DNA from 3 places in the Microbulbifer sp. SE14 genome. Region 1 is predicted to be linked to each of the others. Evidence: predicted binding sites of a transcription regulator. Region 1 holds the regulator's gene; each other region holds the start of a gene.
The links. Region 1 encodes sigma-54, which starts transcription at its own class of promoters, with help from an activator protein. Its sites were predicted from a motif close to TGGCACANNNNTTGCNNT; they were not measured.
Positions count from the first base shown of each region.

Region 1 (10,145 bases):
ACAGCGAGATGGCCGCCGGCACGTTGCGTGGCCTGGTGGATGGCTCGACGCCGCTGCAACTGGAGCTGAGCCACCTGCGGCTGCCGATGCCAGCGGAGGCGGAAGCCGCCGGTGGCGAAGAGAAAGTCGAAGCGGCGGATCCCTGGGCCGGCTACGATTTCGCCGACCTGCCGCGGGTGGATTTCAGTACCGAGCGACTGCGCCTCGGCGACGAGGACCTGGGGCGCTGGTCCTTCCGCCTGCGCCCGTCCGCGGACCGGCTGGTGCTGAGTGATATCCACGGCGCCGCACGCGGTGTGCGCGTCGAGGGGCGCGGCGACGGTGACAACAGGCTGGGCGCGCAATTGATGTGGCTGCGCGATGCCGAGGGCCGCGAGTCGTCCCAGTTTATGGGCCGCTTGGTGGCGGACGACCTGGCGGATGTGCAGAGGGCCTGGGGCCAGGAGCCGGCGATCGAGAGCAAGTCCGCCCGCTTCGACACGGCGCTGCGCTGGAACGGCTCGCCGGCGCGCGCGGCCGGCAGGCGGCTGTCCGGCGAGCTGAAAATCGATATCCGCGACGGCCGCTTTCTGCGCGCCACCGACAGCGCCGGCTCGGCGCTGCTGCGGCTGCTGTCCCTGTTCAACTTCGACACCTGGGCACGGCGCCTGCGGCTGGACTTTTCCGATCTCTACCAGAGCGGCATGGCCTTCGACAGTGTGCGCGGCGAGGTGGTATTCGAGGGGGACGGCCAACTGCTGATTGCGGTGCCCATCCAGGTGGAGGGCCCCACCAGCGAGCTGCAGATGGCTGGCCGGGTCAACCTGGAACGTGAGGACCTGAACCTGACCCTGGTGGCGACACTGCCGGTAGGCAACAACCTGGCCCTGATAGCGGCGCTGGCCGGCGGCCTGCCGGCGGCGGCGGGGGTCTACCTGATCAGCAAGGCGTTTAAGAAACAGGTCAACAGGATGGCCAGCGTCAGCTACCGCATCAGCGGCGACTGGGCGGAGCCGGAGGTGCGCTTCGACAAGCTGTTCGACGGCGACGGCGCCCAGCGCCAGGGGGCTGCCGCGGGACAGGAGCACGAGTCGACGGAGACTCCGGGTGAGAACCGCCAGCCCGCCGGAGTCCACTCGTCGCTGGCGCCGGCGATCTGAACCGAGAGGCATCGCAGGATTCCAACTCTATAGTGAGGGGAAAGCCCTGAGGAGTAGCCCAAGATGAACAAAATCCTGTTTCCGGTCTCGCTGCTGCTGGCGGTGTTCGCGCTGCCCGCCTGCACCGAGGCGGAGGACCCGGGGCGCGACCCGTCGATGACGGTGGCGGAGGCCAGAGCCCATATCGCCGCCGGCACTGAGCTGTCCGCGATCCCGAAATCCGTGTGGAAGCAGCTGCTGCCGGAGGAGCAGTACCAGGTTCTGTGGGAGGCGGACACAGAGCGCGCCTTCAGCGGCAAGTGGTTGCACAACGAGGCGAAGGGTGTCTATGTGACCGCCGGCTGCCGCCTGCCGGTGTTCAGCTCCGAGCACAAGTTCGAGTCCGGCACCGGCTGGCCCAGCTTCTGGGATGTGGCCTACCCGCAAAATGTGGTCCTGAAAGAGGACTACAGCTGGGGCATGAAACGCACCGAGGTGCTGTCCGCCTGCGGCGAGCACCTGGGCCATGTGTTCAAAGACGGCCCAGAACCCACCGGCCTGCGCTACTGCCTGAATTCGCTGGCCCTGGATTTTGTCCCGGGTGTTGCAAAAACCGAATAATTATTCGATATTGTCTCCTGCGGTCCTCCGCGGCCGCAGTGAAGAGGTAAAACAATAATCAACAGAGGTTCAGCCGATGTCCGAAGTGGCCGCGGTGCGCTTGCCGAATAACCGCTACACGCTCTTCCGGGTGTTCAAGTACACCGTCTACCTGTTGCTCGCCTACAACGTCTACGCCTTCTTCGTGGAAAACCACGCCGCCGCCGGCGCCGTCTTTGCCGACGGCCTGCAACTGGGCAGGGTGATCGAGGCCTACAACGACTCCATCGATACCCTGGCCTGGGTGCTGTTGCTGCTGGTGTTCGAACTGGAGACCTTCGCGCTGGACGACCGGGTGATCCGCGGCTGGGTCAAGTGGTCGCTGAACGCCATCTCCGCCTTCTGTTACCTGTTTATCGTCTACTCCTGCTACGGCTATATCGCGGAGATGGTCTACCTGACCGATCTGGCTCCGGTGGCACAGTCCGCCTGTGGGCTGGCGGGGCAGGGGGGCTGGCAGCTGGTGGTGGGGCAGGATGACTATGTGCCGCTGACGGCCGAAAGCTGCATCGCACTGGGAGACGCGCAGCTATTGCGCCTGGCCGATGTGCAGATTCTCGGCAGTGCCGCCACCTGGGGTGAGATCGAATTGCTGGCCTGGACCGACGTGATCAACGCCAGTGCCTGGCTGCTGGTGGTCGGCATCCTGGCCTTCGAGGTGTGGTTGCAGCTGCGTCACCAACTCTCCGACCGCATCATGCGCTATTCGCAGTGGGTGAAGGGCATTCTCTATTTCACCCTGTTCCTGTGTGCGATTTACTGGGGCGTCAGCGGCAGCTTCCTGGATTTCTGGGACGCTTTCCTGTGGCTGGTGGCCTTCTTCTTTATCGAGATGAACCTGTTCCAGTGGCAGGCGGAGACCACTGCTGACTGACTGGCGCTGGTCGTCGTATGCGCCGCAGTCCTGGGGGCGAACCAGAGTGCCACGCCGGACAAGGGCGAACACAAGGTTCGCCCCTACAGATGGGGTTCCAGGTTTCCCCCGGCAGCGGCAGTTTATTGGGATTCCTGCATAAAGAAATCGCGCAGATAGCGGAACAGCTTGCGCTGGTTGGTCGGCGGCTTGTTGTTCTTTATTTCCCTGTTGGCCTCGCGTACCAGCTGGCGCAGCTGTTGGTGGTCGGCTCCCGGGTAGCGGTCGAAGAAGTCGCTCTGTGCGTCATTGCCTTCCCCCAATAGCCGTTTGCGCCACTCCTCGGCCATCTTGTCGAAGCGCAGGTGCTGCTGGTCGCGCTCCTTGAATCTGTTCAGAACCTCCTCGATGGCATCGCTGTCGGCGCTGCGCATCAACTTGCCGATATACTGCAACTGGCGCCGGCGCGCCTCGTTGGACTTGATGCGGTGCAGTGTGTCTATCGCCTCGCGCAGATCCGCGTCCAGCGGGACTTCCGCCAGCTGTGCCCTGGACAGTTCGGTCAGCTGCCGGCCCAGCTCCTGCAGCTGGTGCATCTCCTGTTTGACCTTGGTCTTGCTCTTCGGCAGCTCTTCTTCGAAATCGTCAAATTCGTCCATTCGTCATTCCGCATTAATGAAGTACATCCCTGTACCTCCCCCTTCGGGTAACCTTCGGTTGTTCAAATCGGCGTCCTGCCGATTTGTCATCAATCAATACTAACCAAAATACCAGGTGGCCAGGCCCAGAAAGGACATAAAGCCCACCACGTCGGTGACGGTGGTCAGGGCCACGCCGCCGGCCAGGGCCGGGTCTATGCGCATCGCCCGCAGGGCCACCGGCAGTATGGCGCCGGCCAGGGCGGCGGTGACCAGGTTGATCACCATGGCGGCGACAATAATCAGTGCTATGCGGTTGTCGCCGAACCAGCCGGCGGCGATCAGTCCCATCACCAGGGACCAGAGCAGTGCGTTCAGGACGCCGGATCCCAGCTCGCGGGACAGCAGCCAGCTCAGGTTGCTGCGGCCTATCTGTCCCAGGGCCATGCCGCGGATCACCACCGTCAGCGTCTGGCTGCCGGCCACGCCGCCCATGCTGGCGACGATCGGCATCAGCACCGCCAGTGCCACCACCTTGTCCAGAGTGCCCTGAAAGAGGCTGATCACCCAGGAGGCCAGCAGCGCGGTGAGCAGGTTGATACCCAGCCACAGGGCGCGGCGGCGGGCGGTGCGTCTTACTGGCGCGAAGGTGTCCTCTTCCTCGTCCAGGCCGGCCAGGCTCATCAGCGAGTGGTCGGCGTCCTCGCGGATCACGTCCACCACGTCGTCGATGGTGATGCGGCCCACCAGGCGGTTGTTCTCGTCCACCACCGGCGCGGTGATCCAGTCGTATTTCTCGAACAGCCGCGCCACCTCGGTGTCGGGCATATCCGCCGGAATCGGTTCCACGTCGGTGTTCACCACTTCGCGCACCGTGACCGAGGGATCCGTGGTCAGCAGTTTGGACAGCGGCAGCAGTCCTATGTACTGGCCCTTGCGATTGACCACGAAGAGGCTGTCGGTGGATTCCGGCAGCTGTTCGTGACGGCGCAGGTAGCGCAGCACCACGTCGAGGGTCAGGTTGGGGCGCACGGAGATGGTGTCCGTGTCCATCAGCCCACCGGCGGTCTCCTCGTCGTAGGCGAGGACGCCCTCCACCCGCTGCCGGTCCGTCTCGCTCATCGCGGAGAGGACCTCGCCCATCACCCGCTCGGGCAGGTCCTGGAGTATGTCGGCGACGTCGTCGGCGTCGAGCCCCTCCATCACCGCCACCATTTCCTCTGTGTCCATGGTGGCGAGTATCTGGCTGCGCACGTCGTCGGTGAGTTCCTGCAGTACCTCGCCCTCGACTTCCTTGTCGATCAGTTTCCATAGCACCTGGCGGATGTGCGGTGGCGAGCTCTCCAGCAGTTGGGCGATGCTCTGCGGTGTCAGGGTGCTCAGCATGCGCCGCACCTCGCGCCCGGTACCGCCGTCGAGTGCGGCAAACAACTCACCCAGCTGGCTCTGCGCGCGGAACTTGATTTCGGCTGGGGGTTGGCTGGGCACTGAGGGGTCTCTTAATGCGGAATGATGAATGCGGAATGATGAATACGGGATCCGGCTTGTCAGTTGGCGGGACGATCGTTGCCCGCGATCATACTACCGGGGTGAATCGAAATCGATTGTGCTCGAAGGTAGCTGCGTCCGCATTCCGCATTAACCCTCACTCCGCCTCGCCGAAGCGATCCGCCACCAGCTCGCTGATGGCGTCCAGCGCGGCTTCCTCGTCGCGGCCACTCACCTCCACTTCCAGTTCGGTACCCTTGCCGGCGGCGAGCAGCATCAATGCCATCACACTCTTGCCGTCCACGCACTTGCCGTCGCAATGCACTTTCACGTCCGCGGAGAAACGCGCGCAGGTCTGCGCCAGTTTGCTCGCGGCGCGGGCGTGGAGGCCGAGTTTGTTGACTATCTGGAGGCGGCTCTTCTGCATGGGCGGGTCGGTTTTCCGGCTGGCTCAGGGGGTTATTTCTGTTGTTCGCGGTGGCGGATCTGCACATTGTCGAACTGGCCGGCGAAGGTCCTGGCCAGCTGTTCCACCATATACACGGAGCGGTGGCGGCCGCCGGTGCAGCCGACGGACACGCAGGTATAGCTGCGGTTGCTCTGCTGGTAGGAGGGCAGCCAGCGCTCGAGGAAACGGATGATATCCCGCTCCATGTCGTCGGTCTCCGGGTGGGTGCGCAGGTATTCCACCACCTCCGGGTCCAGGCCGGTCTTGTGGCGCAGCTCCGCGACCCAGTAGGGGTTGGGCAGGCAGCGCAGGTCGAACACCAGGTCCGCGTCCACCGGCACGCCGTGCTTGAAGCCGAAGGACTGGAAGAGTATCGCCATCCCCGGTGACTCCTCGCCCACCACGCGGGTCTTCACCAGGTCGCGCAGCTGGTGCAGGGTGAGGCTGCTGGTGTCTATCACCAGGTCGGCTATGGCCGCCAGCGGTGCCAGCAGTTCCTTTTCCCGGTTCAGTGCCTCGAGCAGGTGGGTGCGGTTGTCGGAGAGGGGGTGCTTGCGGCGGGTTTCGCTAAAGCGCTGCACCAGCACCGGCGAGCGCGCGTCCAGGTAGATGACATCGCACTGCACGCCGCTCTCACGCAACCCCTCGATCACCCGCGGCGCCTGCTGCACGTCCTGCCACAGGTTGCGCGCGTCTATACCCAGGGCCAGGCGGGGGCTGCTCAGGGCGGGTTGGGAGCCCAGGGCGCTTTGCGGTTGGGAGTTGCCGATCGGCGGCTGCTCGCGCACGCGCCGGACCAGTTCCGGCAGCAGGCTGGCCGGCAGGTTGTCGATACAGTTGAAGCCGACGTCCTCCAGCAACTGCAGGGCGGAACTCTTACCGGAGCCGGAGCGGCCACTGATGATCACCAGGCGCATAGGGGAGATCCTTTCTTCACTTCAGCGCTTTATGTTCTGACAGCTGCAAGTCACCCGTGTGAAGCCTCGGGTCGGTTCAGTCGGTGTAACTCGCTGATCTGGTGCAGATTATGCAGCGGCGGCGCTGTCGATGGCCAGCGCGTAGAGTTCGTCCCCGCTCTCGGCCTGGCGGAGCTTTTCCCTGACCCGGCTGTCGCTGAACAGGGCGGCGATTTCCGCCAGGGTGTCCAGATGCTCCTGTTCGGAGTCCTCCGGCACCAGCAGGGCGAACAGCAGATCCACCGGCTGGCGGTCGACGGCGTCGAAGTCAACCGCAGGCTCGGTGGTGCAGAGCACGCCGATGGGGCGCTCACAGCCCGGCAGTCGGCAGTGCGGAATGGCCACGCCGTCGCCGATACCGGTGGAGCCGAGGCGCTCGCGGGCGATCAGTTGGTTGAAGATGGTATCGGCATCGTGTTGTGGATACTGTTCGGCAATGGCCTGGGCAATGTTGAGCAGCAACTTCTTTTTGCTGCTCCCCGCCAGATGGCAGAGGCTCAGGCGGGGAGAGAGTAATGCTTCCAATGTCATAGTTCAGCGGTGGTTCTGCAACTTCTCTTTGTGTTTCCTGAGTTGGCGATCCAGCTTGTCGGCCAGGGCGTCAATGGCCGCGTACATGTCTCTGTCTTCAGAGCCGGCACAGAGATCGTGCCCGTTCATGTGCACCCTGGCTTCGGCCTTCTGGATCAGTTTGTCCACGGACAGGATTACGTGTGCATTGGTAATGTTGTCGTAGTGTCGGGAGAGCTTTTCCAGTTTGCTTTCACAGTAATCGCGCAGGGGCGGAGTGAGATCTACGTGGTGACCACTGATGTTGATCTGCATGGATTTCTCCTTATTGAGAGCATCGCTTGGCGGCGCCCCTCCCGTTAGGGCCGCAACCCTACTAGGAAGTTCGCCAGATTGGAAGGATACACTCAAAGTTTGGACGTTGGTCGCCGCCGGGGTGGCTTGGGGCGCCTTGCAGTTTGTGACTGGCCGTTCTTGGTTAGTCAGAATTCTGGCGCTAGGGATGCCATTCCCATCCGTGGTGATTGCTCCGTAAGCGAGTGGTCGGCCGGGAAAAAGCCTCATCGGCAAACATTTCCCGGATGGCCCCCGGCAGCTGGGTCTTCGTGTCGGGCTTCGGCATTCTTTTCCCGAGCCCCGACCTAAACCAGCCGCTTGCGCTCGCTGGAGGAGGGGATGCCCATGGACTCCCGGTACTTGGCCACGGTGCGCCGGGCCACCTGGATGCCCTGCTTGTCCAGTTCCTGAGTGATCTTGTTGTCGGACAGCGGCTTGCGGGGTTGCTCGGCGTCGATCAGTTTGCGGATCATCGCGCGGATGGCGGTGGAGGAGGCGTCCTCGCCGGAGTCGGTGCTGACGTGGCTGGAGAAGAAGTATTTGAGTTCGAAGACCCCGCGCGGGGTGAGCATGTACTTCTGGGTGGTGACGCGGGAGATGGTGGATTCGTGCATGCCGATGGTTTCGGCGATATCCGCCAGCACCATGGGCTTCATCGCCTCGGGGCCCAGCTCGAAGAAGCCCTGCTGCTTCTCGACGATGCTGGAGGCCACCTTGAGCAGGGTTTCGTTGCGGCTCTGCAGGCTTTTCAGGAACCAGCGTGCCTCCTGCAGGTGATCGCGCAGGAAATTGTTATCGCTGGAGTTGTCGGCGCGCCGGATCAGGGCTGCGTAGTCGCCATTGATGCGCAGCCGGGGAGTGGTTTCCGGGTTCAGTTCCACCAGCCAGCGCTGCTCCCGGCGGCTGACGATGATGTCTGGCACCACATACTGCGGCTCCTCGCCGCCGAAGGCCTCGCCGGGGTAAGGGGTCAGGGTCTGGATCAGGCGCACCACCTCGCCCAGCTGCGCCTCGTTGAGGCGGGTTCTGCGGCTGAGGCTGCGGAAGTCGCGCTTGCCGAGCAGGTCCAGGTGGCGGTCCACTACCAACAGCGCCTGCTCCAGCCAGGGGGTGCCGACCGGCAGCTGGCGCAGCTGCAGCAGCAGGCATTCGCGCAGGTCGCGGGCGCCGCAGCCGGCGGGCTCGAACTGCTGGATGGTCTTGAGTACCGCGAGGACTTCGTCCTCCTCCGCTTCCAGCGTCGCGGCTATGTCGCCCAGGGGCGTTTCCAGGAGGCCGCTCGGGGCTATGCCGTCGATCAGGTTCTCACCGATCAACTTGTCCTGCGCGGAAAGGGTGGTCAGGTTGAGCTGCCACAGCAGATGGTCCTGCAGACTGTCCGGGGCGGAGTTGCGCTGCTCCAGGGCGAGTTCGTCCCCGTCGCCGCCACTGTAGCTACCGCCGCTGTAGATATCGTCCCAGCGGGTGTCCACCGGCAGTTCGTCGGGGATATCGTGGCTCCAATCACTTTCGGTACCCTGGTCGCTGCCGTTGACCGAGGAGTCATCGGAGGCGGAGCGCTCCGGCGACTGCTCCTCGGTGCTGTCAGGGTGAGAGTGATCCTCGCCGTCCACCTCCAGCAGCGGATTGCTGTCCAGCGCCGACTGTACCTCCTGTTGCAAGTCCAGCGTCGACAATTGCAGCAGGCGAATAGCCTGTTGCAGCTGGGGCGTCATGGTCAGCTGGGTGCCGAGCTTTAACTGGAGAGACTGCTTCATATTTGAGGGACTGCAGACCTGTGCGGCGGATGAATCATCTAAAAATCCAAGACGCCGCAGACTAACCCTCTGTTCGGTGGATTACAAGCAATAACTGTGCCGGTTTTGAATGCGGAATGCGAAATGCGGAATGATGAATGCGCGGTCTGGATCTCCTCAGGCGGACAGTGGTCCGGCCGCGCTTGGGCCTGGGAGGCGTGAGCTAGCGATATTAGGTGGTTTTTGCGGCACTATGGGTTGATGCTATTCCGCATTAAATGGTGAACTCGTGTCCCAAGTAGACTTCGCGCACCTGCTGGTTGGCGAGCACTTCCGCCGGGGTGCCGGCGGCGATGATATGGCCCTCGCTGACGATATAGGCGGTTTCGCAGATATCCAGGGTCTCGCGCACATTGTGGTCGGTGATCAGCACGCCGATGCCGCGATCGCGCAGGTGGCGGATGATCTGCTTGATGTCGTTGACCGAGATCGGATCCACGCCGGCGAAGGGTTCGTCCAGCAGGACGAAGTCCGGGTCCGTGGCCAGGGCGCGGGCTATCTCCACACGGCGCCGCTCGCCGCCGGACAGGGCCATGCCGAGGCTGTTCTCGATATGGGTGATGTTGAATTCCTTCAGCAGTTCCTGCACCTGCTGCAGCCGTTCGGCGCGGGACAGTTCCCTGCGGGTTTCGAGGATGGCGAGGATGTTGTCGCGCACAGACAGGCGGCGGAACACCGAGGCCTCCTGGGGCAGGTAGCCGATGCCCTTGCGCGCGCGCCCGTGCATGGACAGGTGGGTAATGTCCTCGTCGTCGATCAGCACCTGGCCGGCATCCGCCTGGACCAGGCCGGCGATCATGTAGAAACAGGTAGTCTTGCCGGCGCCGTTGGGGCCGAGCAGGCCGACCACCTGGCCGCTGGTCACGCTGACGGAGACGTCCTGGACCACTTTTCTCTTCTTGTACTGTTTGGCGAGGTGTAACGCTTTCAGCGTTGGCATAGTGTGTTCCGAATTTGCTTCGAGTCCCGACTCGAATGGCGATAAATCAAGGCCTTGGGCGGAGTTATTCTTTCCCGAGTCCCGAGTCCCGAGTCCCGAGTCCCGATAAGTGAGTCGAGCTACTGGTTCTGCTGTGTCTCTTCGGCCTGCTGGCCATTTTCCTGTTTTTTCTCCGGCTTCCAGATCATCTCCACGCGGCCGTCGCCGGACTGGCCCTGGGCCTGTAGCTGCTCGCTTTTCAGGTCGTAGTCGATCTTCTCGGCGGTCAGGGTGTTGCCGTCCCGGTCCACGTGGGCGTCGCCGGTCAGGTGCAGTTCGTCGGAGCTGACGGTGAATTCGATACGCTGCGCCCGGGCCTTGACCGGGTTCTGGCTCTGCTGCACCTGCTGCTGGAAGTGCGCC
Region 1 covers NZ_JCBAJA010000022.1:6,026-16,170, reverse strand. Annotated here, with positions in the region: gene AC6R19_RS15305 (YhdP family phospholipid transporter) at 1-1,139, shown strand, start outside; gene msrB (peptide-methionine (R)-S-oxide reductase MsrB) at 1,203-1,739, shown strand; gene AC6R19_RS15295 (hypothetical protein) at 1,816-2,652, shown strand; gene yjgA (ribosome biogenesis factor YjgA) at 2,775-3,290, opposite strand; gene mgtE (magnesium transporter) at 3,390-4,757, opposite strand; gene AC6R19_RS15280 (HPr family phosphocarrier protein) at 4,915-5,184, opposite strand; gene rapZ (RNase adapter RapZ) at 5,217-6,122, opposite strand; gene ptsN (PTS IIA-like nitrogen regulatory protein PtsN) at 6,231-6,692, opposite strand; gene hpf (ribosome hibernation-promoting factor, HPF/YfiA family) at 6,696-6,986, opposite strand; gene AC6R19_RS15260 (RNA polymerase factor sigma-54) at 7,313-8,764, opposite strand; gene lptB (LPS export ABC transporter ATP-binding protein) at 9,018-9,743, opposite strand; gene lptA (lipopolysaccharide transport periplasmic protein LptA) at 9,863-10,145, opposite strand, start outside.

Region 2 (10,145 bases), on a different contig from region 1:
GGTGTTGCCGCAATTTCGGACTGTGTCCGGTGTGCGGCCGCCATGGATGGCGGAAGTGCAGAAAATACAGGAGCAATTTTCTGTCGCGGGCACCCTACGGTTATAAATCGCTTGGGTCAGAACTGCGCCTGGGCGGTAATCCAGAGCTTGTCGGTATCCACGCTGAATTCATCAGCCGTATAGCTGCTGTACTTCAGGCTCAAATCGGCGAAGCCGAGTTTCCCGCCCAACACGAAGCCGTACTCGCTGCCGAGCTTGTCCATAGCGGAAACACCGGAGTCGTCGGAATTCAACTGGTGGTAGTTGAGTGAAATCTTGACCCCGGCCAGCGAGGTGCCTATCGATGCGTAAATATCTTCGATACCACCGGGGATACCGCCGGTGCCGCCGCCGAGGAACTGGTCGTTCCAGCCCTGGAATTTGTGCAGTGTCGCCAGCGGGGTAATGAACTGGCCGTCGGCGCCGTCCGAGCCCAGCAGTTCGTAGCCCGCCTTAACCGTCAGGGGACCAAACTTGTAGCCGCCCTCGGCGAGCAGATAATCTGCGTCGTAGCTGGCCGGGTTGTCGGCGGCGGCGGACTGGGTGGCGTATTCCAGCGCATAGTCGGTGGCACCGGTTTTGCCGGCAAAGCGCAGGCCGTAGGTGACGGTGGAAAAGGCCGGTAGCGTCTCATTGTCGATCAGGTAGGCATAGGCGGACAGGGCGCCGGCCTCGATGCCGCTGTACTTGGCGTTCAACAGGTAGGTATTGTTCTTGTGGTCGCCGAGGGGGCTGTTCTCGCCGAAGATGCGGTTGACGTTGCCGATATGGGCGAGGAACAGGGTGGTGTCGGCGAGGCTGTTGTCGGTGATGCTGAAGCCGTCGTAGGTCTGCTCGTTCTGGCGGAATCCGACACCGCCGACGAAGCGCTGGTTGTCCAGCAGTATGCGCTGGCGGCCGTATTTCAGGGTGGTGTCGCCGAACTTGTAGGCCAGCAGCGCCTGGTTGACCTCGGTGTCCTCCGGGTCCGCCACGCCGCCCTCAAAATCGGTCAGGTGGGTGACATCGTCCATTTCGATCAGCGCACTGAAGCCCTCGTAGACACCGGATTGGTAGGTCAGGCGGGTTTTCAGGCTGGTCAGGTCCACCGAATCGGCGCCGTCCACATCCACCTGTTCGCTGCGCGCGCGCAGGCCCAGGGTCACCTCGCCCTGGCCGAGGGCCTCACCGAGCGTTGCGGCAGAGGTCTCTGCGGATTCAGCCGTGTCGGCGGCGAAGGCGGGAGTGCCGGCAAGGGCGGCTATCGCCAGGGCCAGTAACCGCTGCTGCGGTGAGAGAGTTGCTTGTTTCATGGTTTATCCCCAAAAGGTCTGTAGGTTGTTAAATTTGTAGATAACTACGCATCCCTGTGGTACTAAGCCGGGGTCTGGGCGGCCCTGCTGTCGGTGGCCATTTGGGAAAAAGCCTCATCGGCAAATATTTCCCAAATGGCCCCCGACATCAGGGCCTTCGCATTGGAGCCCGGTATTCTTTCCAAGTCCCGGAGAGTAGTTACGTTATTACCGATTTCATGTGTGCCAAAATCGAACACGTTATTGTGAAAAATCAGGCCGCGTGCTGCTCCACGGGCTTTTCCTCGGGTATCTCCTCGTTTTTCTCGACGGATTTTGCAGGCAGTGATTCCCGCTTACCGTGCCTTTCGTGCAGGAACTTGAGCACCCTGGCCCGGTACTGGTTGTAGTGCGGGTCGCCGGCCAGCTCCAGTCGATTGCGCGGCCGCTCGAGGTAGATGTCGAGGATTTCACCGATGGTCGCCGCCGGGCCGTTGGTCATCATCACTATGCGGTCGGAGAGTAGCACCGCCTCGTCCACATCGTGGGTGATCATGATCACGGTGTTGTTCAGCTCCGCCTGGATTTCCATCAGCGAGTCCTGCATGTGGGCGCGGGTCAGTGCATCCAGTGCACCGAAGGGTTCGTCCATCAGCAGTACCTTCGGCTGCATGGCCAGGGCGCGGGCTATGCCCACTCGCTGCTTCATGCCGCCGGAAATTTCCGCGGGGCGCTTGTGCATCGCATGGCCCATATGGACCAGTTGCAGGTTGTGTTCAATCCACTCGCGTATTTCACCCCTGGTTTTCGTTTTGCCGAATACCTGCTTTACCGCCAGTTCCACGTTTTCGTAGGCGGTGAGCCAGGGCAGCAGCGAGTGGTTCTGGAATACCACCGCCCGCTCCGGGCCCGGCTCCGTGACCTCCCTGCCACTCAGTATCACGCCGCCGCGGGTGGCCCGGTAGAGGCCGGCGACCACATTCAGCACCGTGGATTTGCCGCAGCCGGAGTGGCCGATCAGCGAGACGAATTCGCCCTTTTTGATCTGCAGTTTCACATCGCGTAGCGCGGTAAATGATCCCTTGGGAGTCGGGAACTCCATATCGATATGGCTGATATCCAGTAATACGCTCATGGCTGTCTCCTGTATTCGCTCATGGCCGTCTCCAGTTGTTAGTGGGTCACGCTGTTCCTGTCCCAGGAAACCAGCTTCTGCAGTTGCAGCATCGCGCGGTCGAGCAGGAAGCCGATCAGGCCGATCACCAGGACCGCGGCCATGATGCGGGCCAGGGAGTCGGAGCTGCCGTTCTGGAATTCATCCCAGACGAATTTACCCAGCCCCGGGTTCTGCGCCAGCATTTCCGCGGCGATCAGCACCATCCAGGCCACGCCCAGGGACAGGCGCATGCCGGTGAAAATCATCGGCACAGAGGCGGGCAGAATGATCTTGTGCACATGCCTGAGTGCCGACAGTCGCAGTACCTTGCTGACATTGACCAGGTCGCCGTCGATGCCGGCCACGCCGACGGCGGTGTTGATGATCATCGGCCACAGGCAGCAGAGGGTGACGGTGAACATTGAATTGAGGAACGACTTGGCCACCAGCGGATCCGTCGATGTATAGAGGGCGCTCACCACCATGGTGACCAGCGGCAGCCAGGCCAGCGGCGATACCGGCTTGAAGATCTGCACCACCGGATTGATGGCGCTGTTGAGTGTGCGGGAGAGGCCGGTGGCGATGCCCAGGGGAATGGCGATAACCGCGGCCAGCAGGAAGCCGCTCATCACGGTGATCAGGCTGGTGAGTATCTGGTCGATAAAGGTTTCCTTGCCGGTGTAGTCGCGGATCTTCGGCTGGTAGCCGGGGTCCTCCGCCACACGCCTGGCATTGCGTTCCCGCTGGCGCTCGTAGAAGGCCACCTCCTTTTCCCGCGAACGCCGATGCTCCTGATAGAGGGCGTCGAACTGCTCCCACACGGCGGCAGGGCCGGGAAACTTGCCCAGGGAGGTGTCGATATTCTGTGCGGTGACAGACCACAGCATCAGGAATACCAGGATGCCGGCAAGCGGGACGGCCAGGGTCTTGATGGCACTGCCAAACAGCTTGCCGTCGAACAGCGACAGCTTCCAGGCGACCGGCTTGCATTCAGTCAGGGTGGTCGATGTCATGGTCCTCACCTCACGTTTCTGTTCAATTCAAATGGTCGGGATCAGTAACTACTCACCCCTGCGAGTACTGAACCGGGGCATGGGCGGCCCTGCTGCCGGTGGCCGTCCGGGAAAAAGCCTCGTCGGCAAACATTTCCCGGACGGCCCCCGACATCAGGGCCTTCGCATCACGTTTACCGTTCTGTTCGGCCTCCGATGGGTGAGTAGTTACCGGATCGTTAGAGCTGCTGTCCGGACTTGAGGCCGATCGGAAACTTGTCGATATAATCGTTGGGCTTGTGGCCGTTGTAGACGATGCCGTCGATAAAATGGGTCTGCGGTTCGCGGAAGCCGTCTTCGCTGTCGAAGTCCGGGAACTGGTCGGCGCTGGCCAGCTTGTCCTTGATCAGGGATTTTGCCGCGGCCGCGTAGATATCCGGGCGGTACACCTTAGACGCCAGTTCCTTGTACCAGTCGTCGCTCCTGTCTTCGGGTATCTGTCCCCAGCGGCGCATCTGGGTCAGGTACCAGATGGCGTCCGAGTAGTAGGGGTAGGTGGCGTGGTAGCGGAAGAAGACGTTGAAGTCCGGCACTGCGCGCTTGTCGCCTTTCTCGTACTCGAAGGTGCCGGTCATGCTGTTGGCGATCACCTCGTAGTCGGCGCCCACGTAGTTGGACCGGGAGAGTATTTTCACCGCTTCCGGGCGGTTGGCATTGTCGTTCTCGTCCAGCCACATGGCGGCGCGGATCAGGGCGCGGGTGATGCGGACGGTGGTATTGGGATACTTCTCCGCGAAGGCTTTGGTGATACCGAAGACTTTTTCCGGGTTGTCTTTCCAGATCTCGTAGTCGGTCACCACCGGTACGCCGATACCCTTGAACACTGCCTGCTGGTTCCAGGGTTCGCCCACACAGTAGCCGTAGATGGTGCCGGCCTCGAGGGTGGCGGGCATCTGCGGCGGCGGCGTTACCGAGAGCAGGGCTTCCGCGTCTATCTGCCCGGAAATATCCCCCTTGTGCGGCGCGTAGTAGCCGGGATGTATGCCGCCGGCGGCCAGCCAGTAGCGCAGCTCGTAGTTGTGGGTGGACACGGGGAACACCATGCCCATATTGAACGGCTTGCCGTCCGCCCTGTATTTCTCCACCACCGGCTTGAGCGCATCCGCCTTGATCGGGTGCACCGGCAGGCCGTTTTCCATCTTGGGAATATTCGGCTTCATCTGTTCCCAGATCTCGTTGGAGACGGTGATGCCGTTGCCGTTCAGGTCCATGGAGAAAGGCGTGATGATATCCGCCCGGGTGCCGAAGCCCATGGTGGCGGCGATGGGCTGGCCAGCCAGCATATGGGCGCCGTCGAGGCGGCCGTCGATCACGCCGTCCAGCAGCACCTTCCAGTTGGCCTGCGCCTCTATGGTGACGTAGAGGCCCTCGTCTTCAAAAAATCCCTTCTCGTAGGCGATGGCGATCGGGGCCATATCGGTGAGCTTGATAAAGCCGAAGGTCAGCTCTTCCTTTTCCGGATAGCCCAGTTCCGCCGATATCGCCTGTGTCGAATGCAGTCCCACGATGCCGGCCAGTCCCAGCATCAGCGCCGCGCGCCTGAAAACCCGTATCCATTTCATGTGAAAGCCTCCCCAGTTGATGGCCTGTAAAAATTGCGCACACAAAAAAGGCGCTCTTCGACCGTCTGCCTGGGACAGGAGTCGATGAGCGCCTCTGCTCATTACCAGCCGGATGGATCGACTGGCCCTAATTTTTGTCGTCAAGGGCGGCGGGAAACTTCTGCAGTCACCGATTCACTGTCTTTGTTGTTGGTCCGGTTGACTGATATGCGCCTTGCAATTTCTGCATTGCATGGAGTGTGCCAATTTCTCCGGGTGGATTTTTTGGGGGAGCGGGAGGGGGCCCTTTTCAGCGAGGTGCTCAATAGCAGGCGTCGGCTAAGCCAATGTATTTATTGGGGTTTTGGTGGTGTCTCATGAGCGCTTGGGTTCGCGCCTGGCCAGAGTCACAGACCGGCGGGAATCGCGAGCGCCTGTTTTCTTGAAACGCAGGTGGGACACCAGGGAGGGGGATCTTTTAGTGCAGGTTCAACTGCCGGGCGGTTTTTTGGTGCGGGAGTCGAGTCATCGTTTCGCTATCCGGGCTCTATTGTGGTGCAGCTGTCCCGGCCCAGGGCGCGGAAACAGAAAGGGCCGGACATCACTGTCCGGCCCTTCGGCTGGGATGGCTATGCCGATCAGAAGGTATAGTTCAGGGACACACCGGCCAGCCAGGCTTCGATATTGGTGGTTCCGCCATCGAAATAGGTGGGAACGGGGATAGGGGTGAATTCCTGGATTTTTTCGTCGTCGCCCCAGAGGTAGGCGAAGCCGCCGTCGATGGTCAGGTGCTCGTCAAACTTGTAGGTGCCGCCGAAAGTCACCCAGTTGCGATCGGTATCCGGAATGGACAGGGTGCGCCAGGTGATCGGCAGTCCGAGTGCGTTGGCGGTCGCATCAGTCGTGTTGAGTCCATCGCGCGCTGCGCCCTCGTCGTAGGCGTAGCCGATGCGCCAGGTGACCTCTTCGCAGGGGTAGTATTCACCGGCGATGCTGTAGCGCCAGCCGCTCTCGAAGTTCTCTTCCTTGAACAGCAGCGGGTCGAAGGGTGCTCCACCTTCCGGGACGAAGGCCTCGAGGCGCACGAAGTCGTCCCAGTCAGTCCACAGGGCGCCCAGGGCCAGGCCCCAGTTCTCGTTGAAGCGGTGATACAGGCCCAACTCGACGGTATCCGGCAGATCCAGGGTCACGTTGCCTTCGGCGTTGCGGAAAGGCGGCAATGTCGGGATCAACGCCGTGGGCAGTATGTCGGAATTGACATCGCCTTCCAACTCGGGATCCAGCTCCGCGTGGTAGGAGATGCCGAAGCGGGTGCGGTCGGTAATATTCCACAGGGCGCCGATGCTCCAGCTCACGTCCCAGTCATCTGCGTCGTCGTAATCCAGAATCGAGGTGTTGGAAAGTGACGGGTCCAGCGGGAAGTTGGACGGGATCTTGGTTTTCAGGGTGGCGTCGGCATAAAGGAAGTTGACGGCGAGGCCGATGCTGAACTGGTCGTTGAAGTCGTAGGCCACCGAGGGAGCGATATTGACGGTCAGCAGCTCAGTCTTGTCGGCGATGGAGGTCACCAGCCAGTCGCTGTCGAAGTCGGTTTCCAGGCCATAGTTGGTGTACATGGCCAGGCCGAAGGACCAGCAGTCGTCGATGGGCACCGCCAGGTAGGCGTTGGGCACCCATGCGGAGGTGGCGTAGTCGTTGGCCTCCTGGTTTGGGAAGGTGGCAATGGGCTGGCCGGTAATGGGACTGAAGTAGGTGACGTCGCCCGCCGCGTCGATTTCCGGATTGACGTAGGTCACGCCGCCGGAAATGCTGATGCTGTTGAACAGTGCGGAACCGGCCGGGTTGCGCGCCAGTATGGCGGCGTTGTCGCCGATGGTGTTCTCCGCCGCAAAGGCGCGGCCGAGGCCGGAGGTACTGGTTTCGTTCAGGAAGAAGCCGGCGGCCATCGCGCCGCTGGACGCGGTGCTGATTGCGGCAGCCAGGAGGGCGCGACGCAGAATTGTCTTTTTCATGAGATCCCACTCTATATTGCTGTTAACGGAAAGCCACAAACAGGATTGGACAAAAACTGATGCATGGCGGAAAGACTTTTTCAAAAGCCTTTGGTTATCGCAATTAATTCCCTGCCGGCAAGTCTAGCAGCGCCAAACTTGTCCAACAGTGGAAACGGGCGACTTTATAAAGACAAAAAGCCGAAAAATCTATCGTATGTCGCGATTTTTTTGCACTCGGGCCATCCATGGCCCTCGCCCTGCGGGCAGCCTTCGGCTGTGCAAAGCAGCTATCCTGCCGTTTTGCCGGCTTTTAGAGTGGAACAAGAATTTTATTGGCTTGCTGTGATGCTTTTTCCGTCGATGGATAATTTGGTCAAGGAGATCTGGTAGGTTTTGCCATCCTCTTCTTCCTGCATCAGCTTTACCAGTGCGTAGTTCCACTGTGGCGCAAACCAGATTGTGGTCTCCCGCTCGGAATCTCCATCCCGAACCCGCTGCACCTTGACTGTCTCTATGAGCCCCAACGGCGTCTGCAGCTTTTCCGTGCCGGCAACGGCGAACTTGTATTCGCGGATTTTCCTGCCGTCAGCCACCTGGTATTTCAGGTCCTCCTTTCCGGCGGCCACATCCAGAGCCAATTGCAGTTGATAGCTGATTTTGTCATGGATGTTCGCGGGGACGTTTTCCAGGGTGCGCTCGGCGTTGGACAGGTTGATCACGCGCCGCTCGGTCGGTTCGAAGTTGAGGACCGTGTGCCTGTCCCGGCCCAGCCCGGTCTTGTGGTATTCGTAATGTTGCGGGACGAGGCGGCTGTTGTCGCTGCCGAAGCGGGAGTACTCGCGAATATCGGCGAACAGGGAATCGGCGCTGAAATCCAGCCGCCAGTTGTCGTCCCTGCCCGAAAGTTCGCGCTTGGCGGTGACGCCAATGCCGTTAAAGCTGGCCGAGTAGGTGGCGGAAAAGGGTTCGAGTTCAGCGGCCAGAGCCTGGCCGGAAAGGAAGAGAAGGGAAAGAGCCCAACAGAAAAGGGGGTGAGAAAAAAAAGAGTTGAAGTGCAAGGGCACAGTGACCTCCCGATGTCCGAGTCCTACGGCACATATTCAGGCCCGTTACCCATACCGGGCCTGAACGGTGACAGTCAATGAGACTTGGCCAGCTGGCAAAAGTGCAGTTTTCTCAGCCAGCCAGTCTCTTGCCACTGCGCGGCAGCAGTTCGCCGTCCAGCTCCGAGTGGTCCTCCACCATGCGCAGCCGCCCCTGGGCGAACCAGGTTACCGCCAGCGGATAGATGACATGCTCCTGTACCTGTACCCGCTTTGCAAGCAGCTCCGGGGTGTCCCCGGCCTCTACCGGCACCACCGCCTGGACTATGGCGGGGCCGCCGTCCAGCTCCTCGGTGACGAAGTGCACCGTGGCGCCGTGCTCGCTGTCGCCGGCCTCCAGCGCGCGCTGGTGGGTGTGCAGGCCCTGGTATTTGGGCAACAGGGAAGGGTGGATATTCAGCAAACGGCCGCTGTAATGGCGCACGAACTCCGGTGTCAGTATGCGCATAAAGCCCGCCAGCACCACCAGGTCCGGGCCGTGGCGGTCTATCTCCCCGATCAGCGCGCGATCGAAGCTGTCCCGGTCCGGGTAGTCCCGGTGGTCGACCACGGAAGAGGGGATGCCCGCTTCGGCGGCGCGGGTCAGGCCGTAGGCCTCGGGCTTGTTGCTGATCACCGCGCAGACGGAAAAGTCGGTGTCGCCGCCGGCGGCCGCATCGATCAGTGCCTGCAGGTTGGTGCCGCTGCCGGAGATCAGCACGGCCACCTTGCACTTGTTTTGTGACATCAGAGACCCGCCAACTCCACCGCGTCACTGCCCTCGGCGGCGGGCTCGATGCTGCCAATCACGAAGGCGTTCTCCCCCAGCTGGCGCAGGGTTTCCAGTGCGCCCGCGGCGGCATCGGCGGGTACGCAGACCACCATGCCCACGCCGCAGTTGAAGGTGCGATACATCTCGCGGCGGTCGATGTTGCCGGCCTCGCGCAGCCAGCGGAATACCGGCGGCATCTCCCAGCTGTTCACGTCGATGCGGGCGCAGGTGCCCTCCGGCAGTACCCGCGGCAGGTTCTCCAGCAGGCCGCCGCCGGTGATATGGCTGAGGGCGTTCACCCGGGTGTTCTTCATAAGCTGCAGCAGGTTCTTGACGTAGATGCGTGTCGGCGCCATCAGGGCCTGGGCCAGGGTGACTTCACCCATATTCTGTTGCAGGTCGGCACCGCTGATCTCCAGCACCTTGCGGATCAGGGAGTAGCCGTTGGAGTGGGGGCCGCTGGCGCCCAGGCCGATCAGCACGTCGCCGGTCTCGACCTTGCTGCCGTCGATGATTTCGGATTTCTCCACCACGCCCACGCAGAAGCCGGCCAGATCGTAGTCATCGCCCTCGTACATGCCGGGCATTTCCGCGGTCTCGCCCCCCACCAGGGCGCAGCCGGCCTGTTCGCAGCCCAGGCCGATGCCGGATACCACTTCCGCGGCGATATCCACGTTCAGCTTGCCGGTGGCGTAGTAGTCGAGGAAGAACAGCGGCTCGGCGCCGGCCACCACCAGGTCGTTGACGCACATGGCCACCAGGTCGATACCGATGCTGTCGTGGATGCCCAGGTCCATGGCCAGGCGCAGCTTGGTGCCCACGCCATCGGTGCCGGATACCAGCACCGGCTCCTTGTAGCCGCTGGGCAGCTGGCACAGGGCGCCGAATCCGCCCAGTCCGCCCATCACTTCCGGGCGCGCAGTGCGCTTGGCGACATGCTTGATGCGCTCGACCAGGGCATTGCCCGCGTCGATATCGACACCGGCGTCTTTATAGGAAAGGGATTGCGGCTTGGAATCGCTCATGATTCATCCTGCGGTGGGTAGTCGAAGGGCGCGTATTCTAGTGGAAAACCGGCCCATTGTGTGAATGGACACGCAATTCTCACCAAGAAGTGTGGCGAGAAATGCGCGCCAGGTACTGGGAGAAATACCCGACACTGATACAATAGCCGCATTTCAAACCTCCCCGCTGCGTTTGGCGGGGCAGGCCGCTTCCAAAGATAAGGGGTTTTGGGG
Region 2 covers NZ_JCBAJA010000027.1:29,884-40,028, forward strand. Annotated here, with positions in the region: gene AC6R19_RS17405 (alginate export family protein) at 117-1,331, opposite strand; gene AC6R19_RS17410 (ABC transporter ATP-binding protein) at 1,585-2,445, opposite strand; gene AC6R19_RS17415 (ABC transporter permease) at 2,484-3,479, opposite strand; gene AC6R19_RS17420 (CmpA/NrtA family ABC transporter substrate-binding protein) at 3,698-5,080, opposite strand; gene AC6R19_RS17425 (OmpP1/FadL family transporter) at 5,698-7,071, opposite strand; gene AC6R19_RS17430 (DUF3108 domain-containing protein) at 7,383-8,117, opposite strand; gene purN (phosphoribosylglycinamide formyltransferase) at 8,230-8,883, opposite strand; gene purM (phosphoribosylformylglycinamidine cyclo-ligase) at 8,883-9,932, opposite strand.
Region 2: a site for sigma-54 is predicted at 5,308-5,325, ahead of AC6R19_RS17420 (CmpA/NrtA family ABC transporter substrate-binding protein). Genes of this name have one in related genera too.

Region 3 (10,145 bases), on a different contig from region 1:
GAGCGCATAGTGTCCAGCCACAGCCAAGTCCAGTCCCTGGGCGAGCTTGCGCAGTGGCCAATGGCCATCAAGCGGCTCGCCAACATCCGCGCGGCGGGGCTGTTCAGGGCAGATATCGCGGCGCAGGCGGCCACACTGGATCTGCGCCGGGCCGCAGAATTGTATCGACAGGAAATCGCCTATCTGCGCGATGGCAGTCCCTACTTTACCGACAAGCTCCCGAATAATTTCCTCTACCTGCCGTTGCTGGCCAAAGCCTTCCCGCAGGCGCGCATTGTGCATGTGCACCGCAATCCGATGGACAGCTGCTTCGCCATGTTCAAGCAACTGTTCGCGGACGCCTACCCTTTTTCCTACACACTGGAGGAACTGGGTGATTACTATGCGGCTTATCATCGGCTGATGGCGCACTGGCGCTCGCTGCTGGGGGAAAGACTGATCGAGGTGGACTACGATCGCCTGGTGACCGGCCAGGAGCAACAGACCCGGCTGTTGCTCGACAGGCTGGGGCTGCCCTTCGAGCCCGTCTGTCTCGACTTCCATCGCGCATCCGGCGCCGCAGCCACCGCCAGCGCCGCCCAGGTGCGCCAACCGATGCACAGCCGCTCTGTGGGCCGCTGGCGCCAACTCGCCGACGCCCTCGCGCCGCTGCGGCAACGGCTGCAGGCTGAGGGTATTGCGGTGGCGTAATGGCGGCGCCCGCGCTCCCGCAGTGGCCTCCTGTCACCGCGCCGGTTAGCATAGCCGCACCCACCATATGCAAAAACAGGAACGGATTGCACAATGAAACGCCTAATCGCTTTTCTGCTCACCTCAGTTGTCGCCCTGCCGACCCTGGCACTGGAACCCGGCCAGCCAGCACCCGACTTCACCCTGCAGGCCTCAGACGGAAAAACCTACTCGCTGTCCGACTTCAAGGACAAACAGGCCGTGGTCATCGCCTGGTACCCGAAGGCCTTTACCAAGGGCTGCACCATAGAATGCAAATCCCTGGCCGAAAACGGTCACCTGATCCGCGAGTACAATGTCGCCTACTTTATGGCGAGCACCGACGAGGTGGAGGTAAGTACAAAATTTGCCGCGGCGCAGGAAGCCGATTTCCCGCTGCTCAGCGACCCCGAGGGCGAGGTGGCCAAGGCCTACGATGTACTGATGCCGGTGATGAACATAGCGCGCCGCATCACCATCTATATCGGTAAAGACGGACGCATTCTCAAGATAGACAAGGAGATCCACCCGGCCACCAGCGCCGAGGACATCGCGCGGACGCTGGATGAGCTGGGAGTTGCGCGGAAAAGCTGACGCCTGCGCTATGCGGCACCGAAATGTTAAGGACACCAAGTGCAGCTTGGTGGTGTCCATGTGAGCAACTGGCCGGCGGAGTGACGATTGCCGCTTTGAGATTGCTCGATTGCGCCAGAGCCTCAAGGGAGGGAGCGCGGCGATCGCCTACTGCACTCGCGGTTTGTATTCGTCGCTGTTGAGCGGCACTTCCACCGTCAGCCGCTGCGCATTGATCCGGCAGCCGGTGCCGTTGCACTCCTCCGAAAGTCTTTGTAAAGCCGAAGTGCTCCTCCGCCACATCGCCGGGTGAAACCGGGTCCCGGTCGAGTGCGCCAGTCGACTCCATTTCACCCTCGGGGCGCTCCCCAGTCGCCAGGTCGACCCTCGTCCACCTTTTCCGATCGGAAAAGCTGTGCACTCCAGTGACTTCAAGGCTGGAAATGCAGGACTTGACCCCGAGACCCTCCATCGTGAAGCTCCATCCCTCGTCGCGCTCGGCCTCAAACCCGGGACCGTACCATAGTTGTACCCGGCGTGTGCCGACGGGGCCACCTTGTCCATTCCCTGGTACGGCTTCGCCAGGCGACATTTCGCTCTCTGATGCCACACTCACTATTACTCGGGAAAGTGACACACGGCTTCTACGTTGTTCCCATCCGGGTCCAATACAAAGGCACCATAGTACGCCGGGTGATACTCCGGCCGTAAGCCGGGCGTGCCATTGCACTGTGCGCCCGCAGCAATGGCGGTTGCGTAGAATTCATCTACCGATGCCCGGTCTTTAGCGGCGAAGGCGACGTGAATTGCAGCTATCGGTCTGCCTTCCTTTATCCAGAAGCCCGGTTTGCCGGAGGAGCCAAAGCCGCCGCCGGATATCGGGTGCTCCATGATCAGGGTATGACCGAGAGGCGCCAACACAGTCTCGTAGAAACGCTTGCTCTCTGAATAGTTTGAAACCGGAAGATTTATATGATCGAACATATCGGGCCTCGACAAGTTTATGAAAAGGGGTTCCGGATAACGTTATCCAGTGAGACCTGTGCATGTATCGGCTTTATACCATCCTGGTCTGTAAGCTCCACAAACCTTTCGGGACTGCCCCTGACACTGAAACGCCACTGCCCCGGAGCGCCGGTTTTGAAGTAGGCATTCTTGTCCCCGGCTTTATAGGCAAGGATATTCGCTGGACCTCCCTTTGGGTCTTCCCGAGCACCGGCAAGAGACAAGCAGTACTTTTTAACCTCATTCCTTTCCATGTCAGCCGTGCCGGTGTTGCTGTCCGGCGCTTAGTCCGCATCGCCGTTGATGCCCAGTTCCTTGAGCTTGCGCGTCAGCGTATTGCGCCCCCAGCCGAGCAGCTCGGCCGCATCGCGCTTCCTACCGGCGGTGTGCTTGAGGGCAATCTCGATCAGCGCGCGCTCGAAGGCCGGCACCGCCTCGCCGAGGATTTCGCGGCGGCCGGTGGCCAGGGCCTGGTCGGCCCAGAGGCGCAGGGCCTTTTGCCAGTCCTGCGGGGTGTCGCCGGCAGCGGCCTGCTGCTGCAGTTCCTGGGGCAGGTCCTCGACATGCACTTCGCGGCCGGAGGCCATCACGGTGATCCAGCGGCAGGTATTTTCCAGTTGGCGCACATTGCCGGGCCAGTCGAGGCCGGCGAGGTATTTCTCGGTTTCGCTGGTGAGGATTTTCGGCTCCACCCCCAGGTCCTTGGCGGCGGCGTTGAAGAAGTGGCGCACCAGCCGCGGTATGTCCTCGCGGCGGTCGGCCAGGCGCGGGATATGGATGCGGATCACGTTCAGGCGGTGGAACAGGTCCTCGCGAAACTTGTGCTGCTCCACCAACCTTTCCAGGTCCTGATGCGTGGCGGCGATAATGCGCACGTCCACCTTGACCGGCGTGTGGCCGCCGACGCGATAGAACTCGCCGTCGGCGAGAACCCGCAGCAGGCGCGTCTGGGTCTCCGCCGGCATATCGCCGATCTCGTCCAGGAAGAGGGTGCCGCCGTCGGCCTGTTCGAAGCGGCCGGCGCGCTGGGAGCTGGCGCCGGTGAAGGCGCCCTTCTCGTGGCCGAAGAGTTCCGATTCCATCAGGTCCCTGGGGATTGCGGCCATGTTCAGGGCGATAAAGGGCTGGTTCTTGCGCGGGCTGTGGTTGTGCAGCGCCTGGGCCACCAGCTCCTTGCCGGTGCCGGACTCGCCGTTGATCAGCACGGTGATGTTGGAGTGGGACAGGCGGCCGATGGCGCGGAACACCTCCTGCATCGCCGGCGCCTCGCCGATGATCTCCCTGCGCCCCCCGGCATTCTCCAGTTCGATCCGGCTGTCGTGCAGTTGCTCGCTGGCGTGGGCCAGGGCGCGGCGGGTGACGGCCACCGCCTCGTCCACGTCGAAGGGCTTGGGCAGGTATTCGAAGGCGCCGCCCTGGTAGGCGGCCACGGCGCTATCCAGGTCCGAGTGGGCGGTCATGATGATGATCGGCAGCGCGGGCCTCTCCGCCTGGAAGCGCTGCAGCAGCTTGAAGCCGTCCGAACCGGGCATGCGGATATCGCTGATCACCACGTCCGGCGAGTCGCTGTAGAAGTCGTCCAGGGCGCGGTCGCCGTTCTCAAAGCACTTGGTCTCGATGCCGGCCCGGGCCAGGGCGCGCTCCAGTACCCAGCGGATCGATCGGTCGTCGTCAATTATCCAAACGCGATTGCTCATACTCACACTTCCGCTAAATCAGTTATTCGTTGGCTCATCATTCGCTGGCTCTCTATTCGCCAGCTAAGGGCAGGTAGATCTGGAAGACGCTCTGCCCGGGGCGGCTGTCGCATTTGATCAGGCCGCGGTGCTGATTGATGATGTTCTGCGAGATCGACAGGCCCAGGCCCGAGCCCTCGGCGCGCCCGGAGATCATCGGGTAGAAGATGCGCTCGCGGATGTCCTCGGGAATGCCCGGGCCGTTGTCCTCGATTTCTATACGGCACACCAGCGGGCAGTGGCGCCGGCCTATGGTGAACTGGCGCTGGATGCGCGTGCGCAAAACTATTTCGCCGGCCGCCAGGCCGATGCTCTCGTCCAGGGCCTGCATGGCATTGCGGGCGATATTCAGCAGCGCCTGGATCAGCTGCTCGCTGTCGCCGGGGATGTCCGGGATCGACGGGTCGTAGTCGCGGCGGATTTTCAGTTCGCCGTCGCACTCGGCATCGATCAGTTGCGCCACCCGCTCGAGTATCTCGTGCACATTGGTGGGTTTCAGCTGCACCGGTTTGCGCGGGCCCAGCAGGCGGTCGACCAGGTTCCGCAGCCGGTCCGCCTCGTCGATGATGATCTGGGTGTACTCCGACAGCTCCTCGTCCGGCAGCTCCCGCTGCAGCAGCTGCGCCGCGCCGCGGATGCCGCCGAGGGGGTTCTTCACCTCGTGGGCCATGCCGCGCACCAGGTTGCGGGTGGTCTCCTGGGCGCTGATCAGCGCATCCTCGCGGGCGATGCGTAGCAGCCGGTCCATGGACTGCACCTCGAGCAGCAGCAGGCCCAGTTCCGGCACCGGGCTCACCGAGTAGTCGACGGTGCGTGTCTCCAGGTTGTGCAGCCGCCAGCTGGCGCGGCGCACCGTGTACTTCTCGCCGCTGGCCAGGGCGCTGCGCATGGCCTGCTCGGCGGCCTGCGACTCGCGCACCACCTCCTCCAGCGGCAGGCCGCTGACCCGCGCGCTGGACGCGGCGAGCAGGTCCTCGGCGGCAGAGTTGAGGTAGCAGAGCAGCAGGCTGTCATCCAGCACCAGCACCGCGGAGGTCAGGCTGTCCAGCAGCTGGCGCAACTGGCGGTCGTTGAGCATGCAGTCGTTTCCGGTTCAATCGGGGCGCGGCGCGGACCCGCGGTCCGCACCCCGCCAAACGTCGTCAATAGGCCGTTGTTTTCTGTCAGTGCAAGAAGCAAACCAAAATGGCGCATGCGGGTACCGACGGCGCTTTCGGGTGGCCGGCACTGACCCGTCGGGGGGCGAAACCAGGCCGCGGGGCCTGTCGTGGCGCGCCCTGTGATGCGAGTGGGGACACACTGCGGATCGCCCTCCCGGAGATGCACCATTATTGTGCATTGATTAAAAAAACGCCAGCGTGGACGTCCGGGAGAGGGCAGATACGATGGACGGGACCCGGCGCAGCCCGGTCCCGTGGGAAGCGGATCAGTTGTTGGGCTGCGCCTTCGGCAGCCCGGGGGCCACCGGGGCCTTGGGCGCCTGCTGCGCCTGGCCCGCCGGGTTGTCCGGCACTGTGCCACCGGGGCGATGCACGTAAATGGTGACGGCCTGGGACCGGGCCAGCACATTGCCGCCCGGGTCGGTGAGCACCGCCTGCACGCTGTGGGAGCCGCGCTCCAGGGCGGAGATATCCAGGCTGGTGCCGGAGGAGCTCCCGGCCCAGGGCTGGCCGTCCACCACGGCGAAGAACCGGTAGCCGGTGCGCGGCACCGGGTCCACTGCCACCTGCAGCACGATAAAGCGCTGGCCAGGGGGGATGGTGGCGCCGTCCTGGGGGCTGACAATGGCGAAATTGATCGGGCCGGTGTATTCGTCCTCCTGGTCCCGCCGGTCTTTCGGCGACAGCTTGCGGATGGGCAGGGGGCGCGGCAGGGCGATGGGCTGCACATTGGTGGGGCCCAGGTCGACCTTCTCCGCCTTTTCCCCCGGCAGCGGCTTGTCGCTGAAGACGACACGGCCGCCCGGACCCACGGATTTGTAGATGGCGTTGCCTGCGGGCAGGTCGTCGGTGCCGTCGCCGCCGGCCAGGGTGGCCAGGGGGGCAGCGAGCAGCAGTGCCAGTAGCAGTTTGTGTCCTTTCATCGGTCCTCGATCGCGGCCAACGGCCGCTCCTACTGGGGGGGGAATCCCGGGTCCCGGTTAATTAAAGGCTAGTGTACCTGCAAAAAAAAAGCCCGCACCAGGGCGGTGCGGGCTTTTTGCAACAGTGTGAAGTTGTGAGACTTACACCGAGTAGTACATATCGAACTCGACCGGGTGAGTGGTCATCTGCAGGCGCTCCACCTCGGCGCGCTTCAGGTCGATGTAGGCATCGATGGCGTCGTCGGTGAATACGCCGCCCTCGGTCAGGAAGGCGCGGTCCTGATCCAGTGCATCCAGGGCCATTTCCAGGCTGGAGGCGACGGTCGGGTACTCGGCCAGCTCTTCCGGCGGCAGGTCGTACAGGTCCTTGTCGGCGGCGTCGCCGGGGTGGATCTTGTTCTTGACGCCGTCGAGGCCGGCCATCAGCAGGGCGGCGAAGGCCAGGTAGGGGTTGGCAGTCGGATCCGGGAAGCGGGTCTCGATGCGCTTGCCCTTCGGGCTCGGCACGAACGGAATGCGGATGGACGCGGAGCGGTTGCGCGCGGAGTAGGCCAGGATCACCGGCGCCTCGAAGCCCGGCACCAGACGCTTGTAGGAGTTGGTGGAGGCGTTACAGATGGCGTTCAGGGCGCGGGCGTGCTTGATGATACCGCCGATGTAGAACAGCGCGGTCTCGGACAGGCCGGCATAGGCGTCGCCGGCGAACTGGTTGACGCCGTCCTTGCTGAAGGACTGGTGTACGTGCATGCCGGAACCGTTGTCGCCCACCAGCGGCTTGGGCATGAAGGTCGCGGTCTTGCCGTAGGCGTGGGCCACGTTGTGCACTGCGTACTTGAGGATCTGCACCTCGTCCGCTTTCTTGGTCAGGGTGTTGGCGCCGACGCCGATTTCACACTGGCCGGCGGTGCCAACTTCGTGGTGGTGCACTTCCACATGCAGGCCCATCTGCTCCATGGCGGTGCACATGGCGGCGCGGATGTCGTGCAGGGAGTCGACCGGCGGAACCGGGAAGTAGCCGCCCTTCACGCCCGGGCGGTGGCCGATGTTGCCCTCGGCGTAGGTGGCGCCGGAGGACCAGGCCGCCTCTTCGGAGTTGATCTTGTAGAAGGCACCGCCCATTTCCGCGCCCCAGGTGATGTCGTCGAAGACGAAGAACTCGGGCTCCGGGCCAAACAGGGCGGTGTCACCCAGGCCGGTGGACTTCAGGTATTCCTCGGCGCGCAGCGCGATGGAGCGCGGGTCGCGCTCGTAGCCCTGGCCGGTGATCGGGTCGACGATGTTGCAGCGGATGATCACGGTGCTCTCGTCGGTGAAGGGGTCCAGGAAGGCCGTGTCGTCGTCCGGCATCAGGATCATGTCGGACTCGTTGATGCCCTTCCAGCCGGCGATGGAGGAGCCGTCGAACATCTTGCCCTCTTCGAAGAACTCGCTGTCAACTTCCTTCGCCGGAATGGACACGTGCTGTTCTTTACCCTTGGTGTCGGTGAAGCGCAGGTCTACCCACTTGGCTTCACTCTCTTTGATCAAACCGAGCGTTTTAGCTGACATTGGAATCCTCCAGGTCTTGAAAAGTAATTTGTCGCAAAGCCCTTCTGTGGCTTCAACTCTCTACCTGGCGTGAAACAAAGCAAGGAGTGTGCCAAATTGGGGCAGTGGCGTTGGGGCTGCGTTTGCGGCGTGCGCGGGGCGGACAGGGGCCAGAATAGAGGTAAAGTGTCCGCCCGGCCACATCCGCATGCACCAGTTTGGCGCGCATACTGGCAGCTGCGCACCAATGGTGTGCATGACCAACTTTTCGCCAGCTAGTTTATAATGCCGCACCTTCCATCCACAGGCGGTACACCACGGATTCCCATGCACTTTGTCGTCAAGTTCTTCCCCGAGATCACCATCAAGAGCAACCCGGTGCGCAAGCGCATGTCGCGCCAGCTCAAGGAAAACCTGCAGCGCCTGCTGCGGCAGCTGGACGACCGCATCCAGGTGCGCAAGGACTGGGAGAAAATCGACGTCATAGCCCCCGATGCAGTGGCCCACCTGGGCGGGCGCATCGAGGAGGTGCTGGCCCACACCCCCGGCATCGCCAACTTCTCGCGGGTGCAGCAGTTCCCGCTGGGCGACCTGCAGGACATCTACGAGAAGACGCTGTCCGTCTGGGGCGACAAGCTCACCGGCAAGACCTTCTGCGTGCGCGCCAAGCGCACCGGCGACCACGACTTCAAGTCCCTGGACGTGGAGCAGTATGTGGGCGGCGGCCTGAACCAGAATACCCAAGCCGCCGGCGTCAAGCTGAAGGACCCGGACATCACCGTGAAGCTGGAGATACGCCACGACAAGCTCAACGTGGTGGAACAGCAGACCCCGGGCCTGGGCGGCTTCCCCCTCGGCACCCAGGACCCGGTGCTGTCGCTGGTGTCCGGTGGCTTCGACTCCACCGTGGCCAGCTACCTGACCATCAAGCGCGGCATCCGCACCCACTTCCTCTTCTTCAACCTTGGCGGGCGCCAGCACGAACTCGGCGTGAAGGAGGTGGCCTTCTACCTGTGGCAGAAATACGGCGCCTCCCACCGGGTGCGCTTCGTCACTGTGCCCTTCGACGAGGTGGTGGCGGAGATCCTCGAGAATGTCGACGACTCCTATATGGGCGTGATCCTGAAGCGCATGATGCTGCGCGCAGGCTCCGTGATCGCCAAGGAACTGGAGGTGGACGCGCTGGTGACCGGCGAGGCCATCGCCCAGGTGTCCAGCCAGACCCTGAAGAACCTGTCGGTGATCGACAGCGTCACCGACACCCTGGTGCTGCGCCCGCTGATCACCAGCGACAAGACCGACATCATCCGCACCGCGCGAGAGATCGGCACCGAGGAGTTCGCCGCGAACATGCCCGAGTACTGCGGCGTGATCTCGGTGAAGCCCACCACGCGCGCGAAAATGGAAAAAGTGGAAAACGAGGAGAACCGCTTCGATTTCACGGTCCTGGACCGCGCCATCGGCAACCGCGTGATGCAGAATATCGACGAGGTGATGGAGGACGTGCGCGGCGAGACACCGGACGTGGAGGTGGTCGCCGAGCCCCACGGCCAGGTGGTGATCGATATCCGCCACCCGGACGAGGAGGAGCTGGACCCGCTGGAAGTGCCCGGCACCGATGTGGAGACCATCCCCTTCTACCGCCTGAGCAATGCCTTCAAGAAGCTGGACAAGGACCGCAACTATCTTCTCTACTGCAAGCGCGGCGTCATGAGCAAGCTGCATGCGTCGCATTTGCTGGACGAGGGCTACCGCAATGTGGGTGTCTTCAGGCCGGAAAAAGCCTCCCCCGATCAATAATTGCTGACTGGTGGCGTCGGTTTTTTGCACAGCGCGAAATTTCCGGCGCCCGGATGTCCTCCCGACACAGGACTCTTTCCAGAATTCCACAAATGCGCACCCTGCCCCCGCCCGGCGTGACCCGATTCGTTTTTCCCCCGCCGCTCTTCCCCTAAACTCCGCGCCGTTCAGTTTCCCATTTCCAACTGAGGTAAAGGCAATGCGCAATTTCGCGATTCTCCTGTGCCTGCTATTTGCAATCGCCGGCTGCGGCGGAGGCGGCTCCTCCGGTGAACCCGAGCAGGAAGCGGTCATGAGCGCCCCCGACGCCATGATCGGCATCATGCTCACCGACGCGCCCTCCGACGATATTGAGCGGCTGCTCGCCACCATCACCAGGATCGAGCTGGTGGGCGAGGAGCAGTCACACACCGTCTTCGACGGCGAGGAGCGGGTCGATTTCGCCCAGCTCACCGACTTCTACGAGCTGTTCAACATCACTTCGGTCACCCCCGGCACTTACCAGTTCGTCCGCATCCGGATGTCCGACGTAGTCATAGTGGCGGAAGACGACAGCGGCGCCCTGGTGGAAACCCGGGTTTCACTGCCCTCCAACACCATCGACCTGGCCCCGGAGAGCGCCTTTACCATCGCCGAGGGCCAGGTGCTCTTCCTGAAGATCGACTTCGATATCGACAAGGCCCTGGAGCTGCTGGCAGAGCAGGGCGGCGAGT
Region 3 covers NZ_JCBAJA010000030.1:6,744-16,888, forward strand. Annotated here, with positions in the region: gene AC6R19_RS18190 (tetratricopeptide repeat-containing sulfotransferase family protein) at 1-690, shown strand, start outside; gene AC6R19_RS18195 (peroxiredoxin family protein) at 784-1,302, shown strand; gene AC6R19_RS18200 (VOC family protein) at 1,900-2,265, opposite strand; gene ntrC (nitrogen regulation protein NR(I)) at 2,571-3,983, opposite strand; gene glnL (nitrogen regulation protein NR(II)) at 4,036-5,100, opposite strand; gene AC6R19_RS18215 (DUF4124 domain-containing protein) at 5,449-6,105, opposite strand; gene glnA (glutamate--ammonia ligase) at 6,247-7,653, opposite strand; gene thiI (tRNA uracil 4-sulfurtransferase ThiI) at 7,960-9,432, shown strand; gene AC6R19_RS18230 (DUF4382 domain-containing protein) at 9,632-10,145, shown strand, end outside.
Region 3: a site for sigma-54 is predicted at 5,188-5,205, ahead of glnL (nitrogen regulation protein NR(II)). Genes of this name have one in related genera too.